3 regions of the Roseitalea porphyridii genome follow, and region 1 is predicted to be linked to each of the others. Evidence: predicted binding sites of a transcription regulator. Region 1 holds the regulator's gene; each other region holds the start of a gene.

Region 1 (2,966 bases):
GCGATGCTGTGGGCGACGGCCGCCATGGTCTGGTTTTGCGTGTGCCGCACGTGGCTGCGCTGGGGCGCGGTGCTGCCGGCGCTGGCCGCGACGATGTTCATGGGCCAGCGCGACCTGCCCCTGGCGGTGATCTCCGAGGACGGCCGCCAGATGGCCGTCGTCGGCACCAGCGGCGCACTCGCCGTGAACAGGGCGCGGCCGAACGCGTTCATCGTCGAGCAATGGCAGCAGGCCTATGCGGCGCGGACGGTGATCAAGCCGGTTGGTCTGGAAGACGGTGTTGCAGAATGGGTGCTCCCGGACGCGGCAGCGGCGGTTCCTGCGCATCGCGCGGCCGATGCCGAGCCGGGCGGTCGCCGCGCGCAAGGCGCCGACCCTGTCGCCCCGATGCGCTGCGCCGAACAAATCTGCATCGCGACGGTCTGGCGCGGCGCCGAGCGATACGATCTTGTGATCCTGTCAGCGCCTTTTCCAGACGGTCCCACGAACGCGACGGCGGAGACCGGTGGGTTGAAGGCTATCGATGCAGAGGCCCATGACGGCGGCCACCACCACGCGTCCGTCCTCTGCGGGCGGTTCGATCTGATCGTTCTCGCCTACGCGCCGGCGGAGTCACCCTGCGACGACGGAACGCTCGTGCTCACGGCACGGGATCTGGCGTTCGCCGGCAGTGCGGAGATCAGACCTGCGCCGCGGGGTCGTCTGCGAACTCGGGAAAATGGAACGGCACCCGACCCGCCGCATGAAACAAGGCTTTCGCAGGAAACCGCACCGCAGACCCGGTCCGAATCGGAACGCTTGGAGGCCGAGGCGGGGACCGCAAAGAAGAGTGGCGCGGTTTCGCCAAGGCTCGCCGTCCGCCACGCCGTCTCGACGCCGTTGCGCCCCTGGCATGACGCTCGCCGCTGGAGCCGGGCCGCGCGCAATCTGGCACCCTATTGACCGCCTACCGATCGCGCGGACCCGGCCGCGACCACCGGTCGACCGGCCGCTTGTGCCGCGTCAGTAGCGCCGTACGAGGCCCACGAGCCGGCCCTGGATGCGCACCCGGTCGGGGCCGAAGATGCGGGTCTCGTAGGCAGGGTTGGCCGCTTCGAGTGCGATCGAGGCACCTTTGCGCCGGAAACGCTTGAGCGTGGCTTCCTCTTCGTCGACGAGAGCGACGACGATCTCGCCCGGATTGGCGGTGTCGGTGCGCTTGATGACGACCGTGTCGCCATCGAGAATACCGGCCTGGATCATCGAATCGCCCTCGACATCGAGCGCGTAATGCTCGCCCTTGCCCATCATGTCCGGCGGCACGGAAAGGACACGCGTCTGGTTCTCGATCGCTGAAATCGGCACGCCCGCGGCGATCTTGCCCATCACCGGAACGGCCCGGTCGTCATTGGCGCCGGCCTGCGGCATCGCTGGCGGCGATTCGGCCGGTGCCGACGGGCGGCCGAGACCGCCTTCGACGACGCTCGGCGAAAAACGCTGGCGCACCTGGTTAATCGGCTGCATCGCGTCGGGCAGCTTGATCACTTCGAGCGCACGAGCGCGATTGGGCAGGCGGCGGATGAAGCCGCGTTCCTCGAGCGCCGTGATCAGGCGATGGATGCCCGACTTGGAGGCCAGGTCCAGCGCTTCCTTCATCTCGTCGAAGGAAGGAGGGACACCGGTCTCCTTGAGCCGCTCATTGATGAACATCAGAAGGTCGAGTTGCTTGCGCGTCAGCATGGCGATTCCGGAAACAAACGAAAACAAACGTCGAACAGACGTTAACTGTTCCAGTTGTGTTCCGCAAGCAATAAAATCCGGTTAACCGCCGGCCGATTTCCTTTGCGCGCCGCGTTACCGGCCCTCCGGGCGCGGAATCACTGGCGCGGACGCAGCATCAGGCCGAAGGAAAGGGCGCTCGCGCCCGTCAGGACGGCAACTGCGACGGTCACTGCGTAAATCGTGAACATGGGAACCTCCCGATTGCTTGTGTTGTCGACTATGCTTCCAACAACGACATGCGGATGTGCGAAGTTGCACACGGGGCGGTCAAAGCAACGTGAACGGCGCGCGCCGATCGCCGGTTATGGGGAGCGATCCATGAAGACGATCATGAAAATTGCGCCGATCGGCATGGTTTTGGCGGTCCTTTCGGGGAGCCCGGCCGCCGCCACCGGCACGGTGGAATGCACGGGCGCCGACAGCGCCGATGCCAGTGTCTTCCTGTCGGTCGGCCGGCTTCCGGTCCTCGCCGTCCTGGGCGCCGTGATCGAGGCGGAGGGGACGACCTATGCAACCGACACGGACGTCAATCCGGATGCGGAACCCATCGTCTTCGGACAGGGCTTCTCCGATGGCGACCGGCTGCGCGCCGATTTCACCGATCCGAACATCGAGCAAATCCTCGTGAGCGTGCGAATCGAGCGCGCCTTCGAGGACAAGGCCGGCGCGGAGGCGGGCATCGTGCGTGTCGCCGGCCGGGGCGCCTGGCCAATCGTCTGCGTCTCGGGCTGAGGGCGGCCGGCCAGCGCCTGCCTTCGGGCGCGAGGGGCTTTGCAGGCGCGCCATATTTGCCTACACGCTTCCCATGACCCAACGCACGGCGATCTATGCGGGTTCGTTCGATCCGCTGACCAACGGCCACCTTTCGGTGCTGCGCGCGGGCCTGGTGCTGTTTGATCGCGTCACCGTGGCGATCGGCGTGCATGCGGGCAAGAAGGGCCTGTTCGCTTTCGAGGAACGCGAACGGCTTATCCATGCGGCGCTCGGGGAGACCGGTCTCGCCGGCGAACGGGTTTCGGTGGCCGCGTTCGACGGGCTGGTGGTTGAGGCCGCGCGCGCGCACGGCGCCATCGCCATGCTGCGCGGTCTGCGCGATTCGACCGACTATGCCTACGAGATGCAGATGGCGGGCATGAACACGGCCATGGCGCCGGACATCGAGACGGTCTTCGTGCCGGCCGAGGCCGAGACGCGTCCCATCGCGG
Region 2 (2,966 bases), 170 kb from region 1:
TGACCGGCGGCATGGATCGTGCCCAGCGGCGCGAGACCGGCACGCGGGCAATCGTCATCGGTTTCGCCGTGATGGTGCTGTTCGCGGTCCTTGGCACGGCGATCCTCGCCCTGTTCGGCGTCACGCTCGCCGCCTTCCGGGTCGCCGGCGGGCTGCTGCTGTTCTGGATCGCCTTCGAGATGATCTTCGAGAAGCGCCAGGAGCGCCATGAGAACACGGCCAACCGCGCGATCTCGGCCGATCACGTGCGTTCGGTGGCGGTGTTTCCATTGGCCATCCCGCTGATCGCCGGGCCCGGGGCGATCTCGGCGCTTGTGCTGCTGTCGGGCGACTTCGCCGGACCGCTGGAACGCGCGGCGCTGATCGGCATCGTGGCGGCGATCCTCGCGCTGACCTGGGTGATCTTCATCCTCGCCGAGCGCGTCGACCGGCTGCTGGGCGAAACCGGCCGGTCGGTGCTGACGCGTCTTCTCGGCGTGATCCTGTCGGCGCTTGCGGTGCAATTCGTCGCCGACGGCGTCAGGACACTCGCGGCCGCCTGAATCCGACCGCCCCGGTCAGCGCAAGGCGTCCAGATCGACTTCCATCTCGGCGCCGCCGAACCCGTGCACGCTGTCGCGGGCCCGGATCGTCACCACACCAATCTCGTCGTCGACCAACACGCCGGCCAGCGAACGGGTGAAGGGCTGCTCGTTCACGTGCGGATGGGCAAGCACACGCTCGCCCAGCACCGTCCCGTCCGGCGCGATCACCTGCCACAGATCGGCATAGTGGTCCCAGCCCTCGTCGGCATGGCGCACGGTCACCTCGAACCGCCATGTGCCGTCGCCGGACCGTTCCGCCTCGGCGCCCACGATATCGGCCTCGCCGGCCAGCGCGGTCACCGCCATCGCCAGAAACAGCGCAAACAGGCTGACAAGAAACACCGGCGCGAGCGCGAACTGCGTCACCGCAGCAGGCCGCGGCGCGAACCCGTGCGCATGGCAGCCATCGCGGACGCGCGTTTCGCACGCCGAACCGAAATCAGAAGGGAATCTCGTCATCGAGATCGCGCACGAAATCGTTGCCGCCGTCCTGCCCGCCCTGCCCGGACCCGCGATCAATGCCGCCAGAACCCTGACCGACCCGGTCACCGCCATAGCCGCCCTGACCACGGCCATAGCCGCCGCCCTCGGCATCGGCCCGGCTGTCGAGCATCTGCAGTTCGCCACGGAAACGCTGCAGCACCACCTCGGTGGAATAGCGGTCCTGGCCGTTCTGGTCGGTCCATTTGCGGGTCTGCAACTGGCCCTCGACATAGACCTTCGAGCCCTTCTTCAGATAGTTCTCGGCCACCTTCGCCAGGTTCTCGTTGAAGATCACCACACGGTGCCACTCGGTCCGCTCGCGCCGCTCGCCGGACTGCTTGTCGCGCCATTGCTCTGAGGTCGCCACCGAAAGGTTGACCACCGGATCGCCCGAATTGAGCCGGCGGATTTCCGGGTCGGCGCCCAGATTGCCCACCAGGATCACCTTGTTCACGCTGCCTGCCATACCATCGCTCCAATCGGGATTTTCGACACCATAGGCCCTGCGTCGGCGCCCTTGAAGGCGCAAGCCGACTGTCCACAGGGACTTTTGCCAACCATCCCGCTTGTGTTTGTTCCTTTTTTGTTCTAACGACTGCATCGGCGACTGTCAACTCGCCAACAGAGACAGGCAGCAAGGGAGCGGGCAGCACCGGATCTTGTCAGCAATCGTTGCCCCGCCGCTCGACATGGCCGTTTCATTGCCTAAATTGGAGGTTGCTTTCTTCGCCGGGCCAGCGCCCGGCCGTTTCCGGCAGCACCGTTTTCATGACCGACCAGAAATTCATCTCCATTCGCGGCGCGCGCGAGCACAACCTCAAGAACGTCGACCTGGACCTGCCCCGCGACAGCCTGATCGTGATGACCGGCCTTTCGGGGTCGGGCAAGTCGTCGCTCGCCTTCGACACCATCTATGCGGAGGGCCAACGGCGCTATGTCGAAAGCCTTTCGGCCTATGCGCGCCAGTTCCTCGAAATGATGCAGAAGCCCGATGTCGACCAGATCGATGGGTTGTCGCCGGCCATTTCCATCGAGCAGAAGACGACGAGCCGCAATCCGCGCTCGACCGTGGCGACCGTCACCGAGATCTACGACTACATGCGGCTTCTGTTCGCCCGTGTCGGCGTGCCCTATTCGCCGGCGACGGGCCTGCCGATCGAGAGCCAGACGGTCAGCCAGATGGTCGACCGCATCCTGGCGCTCGAGGAAGGCACGCGGCTCTACCTGCTTGCGCCGATCGTGCGCGGCCGCAAGGGCGAATACCGCAAGGAACTGGCCGAGCTGATGAAGAAGGGCTTCCAGCGGGTCAAGGTCGACGGCGCGTTCCACGAGATCGCCGAGGTTCCGGCGCTCGACAAGAAGTACAAGCACGACATCGACGTGGTCGTCGACCGCGTCGTGGTGCGGGCCGAAATGGCCGCGCGGCTGGCCGACTCGCTCGAACAGGCGCTGTCGCTGTCGGAGGGTCTGGCCGTCGCCGAATTCGCCGACCGTCCCCTGCCCGACGCCGAGACACAGGCCGGAGGCTCGGCCAACAAATCCAAGAACGACACGCACGAACGGCTCGTCTTCTCCGAGAAGTTCGCCTGCCCGGTGTCGGGCTTCACCATTCCGGAGATCGAGCCGCGCCTGTTCTCGTTCAACAACCCTTTCGGCGCCTGCCCCCATTGCGACGGGCTGGGCACCGAACAGGGCGTCGATCCGGCCCTCGTCGTGCCCGATCCCGGCCTGACGCTGGCGAAGGGGGCGATCGCGCCATGGTCGAAATCGGCCAATCCGTCGCCCTACTACACCCAGACATTGCAAGCGCTCGGCAGGGCCTTCGGCTTCAAGCTGACCGATGCGTGGGCGGATCTGAGCGAGGACGCCCGCCATGCCATTCTGCACGGCACCGGCGGC
Region 3 (2,966 bases), 340 kb from region 1:
GCGACATCCTTGAAATAGTCGCCGAACGAGAAATTGCCGAGCATCTCGAAGAAGGTGTGGTGCCGGGCGGTATAGCCGACATTGTCGAGATCGTTGTGCTTGCCGCCGGCGCGCACGCATTTCTGCGAGGTGACCGCGCGCGCATAGTCGCGCTTTTCGAGCCCGGTGAAGACGTTCTTGAACTGCACCATGCCCGCATTGGTGAACATGAGCGTCGGATCGTTCAGCGGCACGAGCGGGCTGGAGGGCACGATCGTGTGCCCGTGCGAGGCGAAGAAGTCGAGAAATGCCGTGCGTATCGAATTGACGCCACTCATGAAAACACCTTTGGAAAGTCCGTGCCGAACGCCGGCGCGGCGCGGCCGCCCGCAAGGCGGCGGCCATCGGCCCGCCATGCCCCGCGCGGCCGGTCAGGGCCGGTGATTACGGCAAAAGCCGGCCCGCTGTCCAGCACGGGCCGGCGCAATGGCCGATGGCGATATAGGAAGCGTGGCCGGAGCCGTTAAGCCCCGGCGATCAGCCTTCTGCGGCCGCGTCGCCGTCGAAGTCGGTGCCGTCCGCCGCCGCCGAGGCGCTCTCCTCGTCGTGCAGGAACTGGTCGGCAAGCAGGCCGGCATTCTGCCGCAGCGCCATCTCGATCCGCGCGGCGACATCGGGATTGTCGCGCAGAAACTGCTTGGCGTTCTCGCGTCCCTGCCCCAGCCGCTGGCTGTCATGGGAGAACCAGGCGCCCGACTTCTCGACGATGCCCGCCTTCACGCCCAGGTCGATCAGCTCGCCGGTCTTGGACACGCCCTCGCCATACATGATGTCGAACAGCACCTCCTTGAACGGCGGCGCCAGCTTGTTCTTGACCACCTTGACCCGGGTCTGGTTGCCGACGACCTCGTCGCGGTCCTTGACCGCGCCGATCCGGCGGATGTCGAGCCGCACCGACGCGTAGAACTTCAGCGCGTTGCCGCCCGTGGTCGTCTCGGGCGAGCCGAACATCACGCCGATCTTCATGCGGATCTGGTTGATGAAGATGACCATCGTGTTGGACCGGGAGATCGAGGCGGTCAGCTTGCGCAGCGCCTGGCTCATCAGCCTGGCCTGAAGTCCCGGCAGCGAATCGCCCATCTCACCCTCGATCTCGGCGCGCGGGGTCAGCGCGGCAACCGAATCGATCACCAGCACGTCACACGCGCCAGACCGGACCAGCGTATCGGCGATCTCGAGCGCCTGTTCGCCGGTGTCGGGCTGGGAAATCAGCAGATCCTCGAGGTTGACGCCCAGCTTGCGCGCATAGACCGGGTCGAGCGCATGCTCGGCATCGACGAAGGCGCAGATGCCGCCCTCCTTCTGCGCTTCGGCCACCGTGTGCAGCGCCATGGTCGTCTTGCCCGAACTTTCGGGCCCGTAGATCTCGATGATGCGCCCCTTGGGCAGCCCGCCGACACCGAGCGCGATGTCGAGCCCCAGCGATCCGGTCGACACCGTTTCGATCTCGACGACCTGCTCGTTGACGCCAAGGCGCATGATCGAGCCCTTGCCGAAGGAGCGTTCGATTTGCGCCAGCGCCGCGTCCAGAGCCTTTGACTTGTCCACCGATTTGCCCTCGATCAAACGCAGATTATTCTGAGCCATGGGTCCACCCTTATGCTAAAGCGCCGCCGCGCGCAAAGAAACGATTGCGAATTATGTACCATCTTTGTTCCGCATTGGCAAGACATTTAAATGATTGAATTACCTGTGCAATCGAGATTTGTTCGTGATCTGTCTCATCCGTCTGCTCCCGCAGGGCCGGCGCCGGCGACCGGCACGGAGCCGCCGCGGTGCGGATTCGCGCGGGCGGCGCGGTGAGCAAGGCGCCCGCCATCGTCGGCATCGGCGGCGCCCATGTCGACCGGATCGGTCACGTTTCCGGACCATTCCGGCCCGGCGCGTCCAATCCGGGCGCGATGGTCGAGCGCGTGGGCGGCTGCATGGCCAACATGCTGCGTGTGGCAAGGGCGCTGTCCGGCGATGCTGTCGGGCTGATCTCTGCGCGCGGCGGCGACATGGCCGGCCGCGCCGTGGCCGAGGCGCTCGACGAAGCCGGCATCGACGATCACAGCGCGGTCTTTCTCGACCGGCCGACACCGACCTACACCGCGATCATGGACGAAACGCGCGAGGTCCGCGCCGCGCTCGCCGACATGGATCTCTACGAGACCGGGCTTGCGCGCCACCTCGGCCGCGCCGAACCGCGCGCGCTGATCGCAGGCGCGGCGATCGTCGTCGTCGACGCCAATCTGCCGCCGGCCGCGATCGGTGCCGTGCTCTATGCCGCCCGTTCTCCCGTGGTCGCGCTCGCGGTGTCGCCGGCCAAGGCGGAGCGCCTGGCGCCCCACGCGGCGCGCTTTGCCGTGACCTTCATGAACCGGCGCGAATGCAATGCGCTGATCGGCCGCAACACGGACGCCACGCTCGATCCGGCGGCGCTGACGCGGCTTTCGGCGCTCGGCTTTGCGCGTGCGGTCATCAGCGATGGCGATCGCGCGGTCACAGTGCGCGACGGCGAGACGGCGTTCCGCCAGCCGGTCGGAACGGTCGCCGCGCCGGTGGACGTCACCGGCGCGGGCGATGCGCTTGCCGGCGCGGTGATCGCCCATTGGCCGACCATGGCGCTTGGGAAGGCGGTGCGGCTGGGCGTTGCGGCGGCCGCCGCCACCATCGCGGTGCGCGATCCCTTCCGCGCCGATATCGGCGCGTGCGACCTTGCCGGCGTGGCGGCCGCCCTGCCCGCGCCGGCGCCGCTCGATGCAGACCCCGCACCAATCGGAGACGACCATGCAGCCGATCCGCTTTGAACCTGCCGTGCGCGGCGCGCTCGACGAGCGCGCGCCCGTCGTCGCGCTCGAATCGACCATCATCACGCACGGCATGCCCTGGCCGGACAATCTGGCCATGCTCGAACGGGTCGAGGCGGCGATCAGGGCCGAGGG

Evidence for each region. The regulator LexA, encoded in region 1, represses DNA repair genes until DNA is damaged. The targets are predictions, from matches to a motif close to TGTTCNNNNTGTGTTCNG.
Region 2: the regulator LexA is predicted to act here: its motif matches at 1,641-1,658, upstream of uvrA (excinuclease ABC subunit UvrA).
Region 3: the regulator LexA is predicted to act here: its motif matches at 1,681-1,698, upstream of recA (recombinase RecA).

The regions. Positions count from the first base shown of each region.
Region 1 is NZ_CP036532.1:1,796,691-1,799,656, forward strand. Features, by position in the region: gene E0E05_RS08785 (ComEC/Rec2 family competence protein) at 1-942, shown strand, start outside; gene lexA (transcriptional repressor LexA) at 1,003-1,719, opposite strand; gene E0E05_RS08795 (hypothetical protein) at 2,092-2,493, shown strand; gene coaD (pantetheine-phosphate adenylyltransferase) at 2,567-2,966, shown strand, end outside.
Region 2 is NZ_CP036532.1:1,966,920-1,969,885, forward strand. Features, by position in the region: gene E0E05_RS09620 (MarC family protein) at 1-542, shown strand, start outside; gene E0E05_RS09625 (hypothetical protein) at 558-950, opposite strand; gene ssb (single-stranded DNA-binding protein) at 1,024-1,533, opposite strand; gene uvrA (excinuclease ABC subunit UvrA) at 1,836-2,966, shown strand, end outside.
Region 3 is NZ_CP036532.1:2,141,084-2,144,049, forward strand. Features, by position in the region: gene alaS (alanine--tRNA ligase) at 1-317, opposite strand, end outside; gene recA (recombinase RecA) at 517-1,626, opposite strand; gene E0E05_RS10510 (PfkB family carbohydrate kinase) at 1,839-2,831, shown strand; gene E0E05_RS10515 (pseudouridine-5'-phosphate glycosidase) at 2,812-2,966, shown strand, end outside.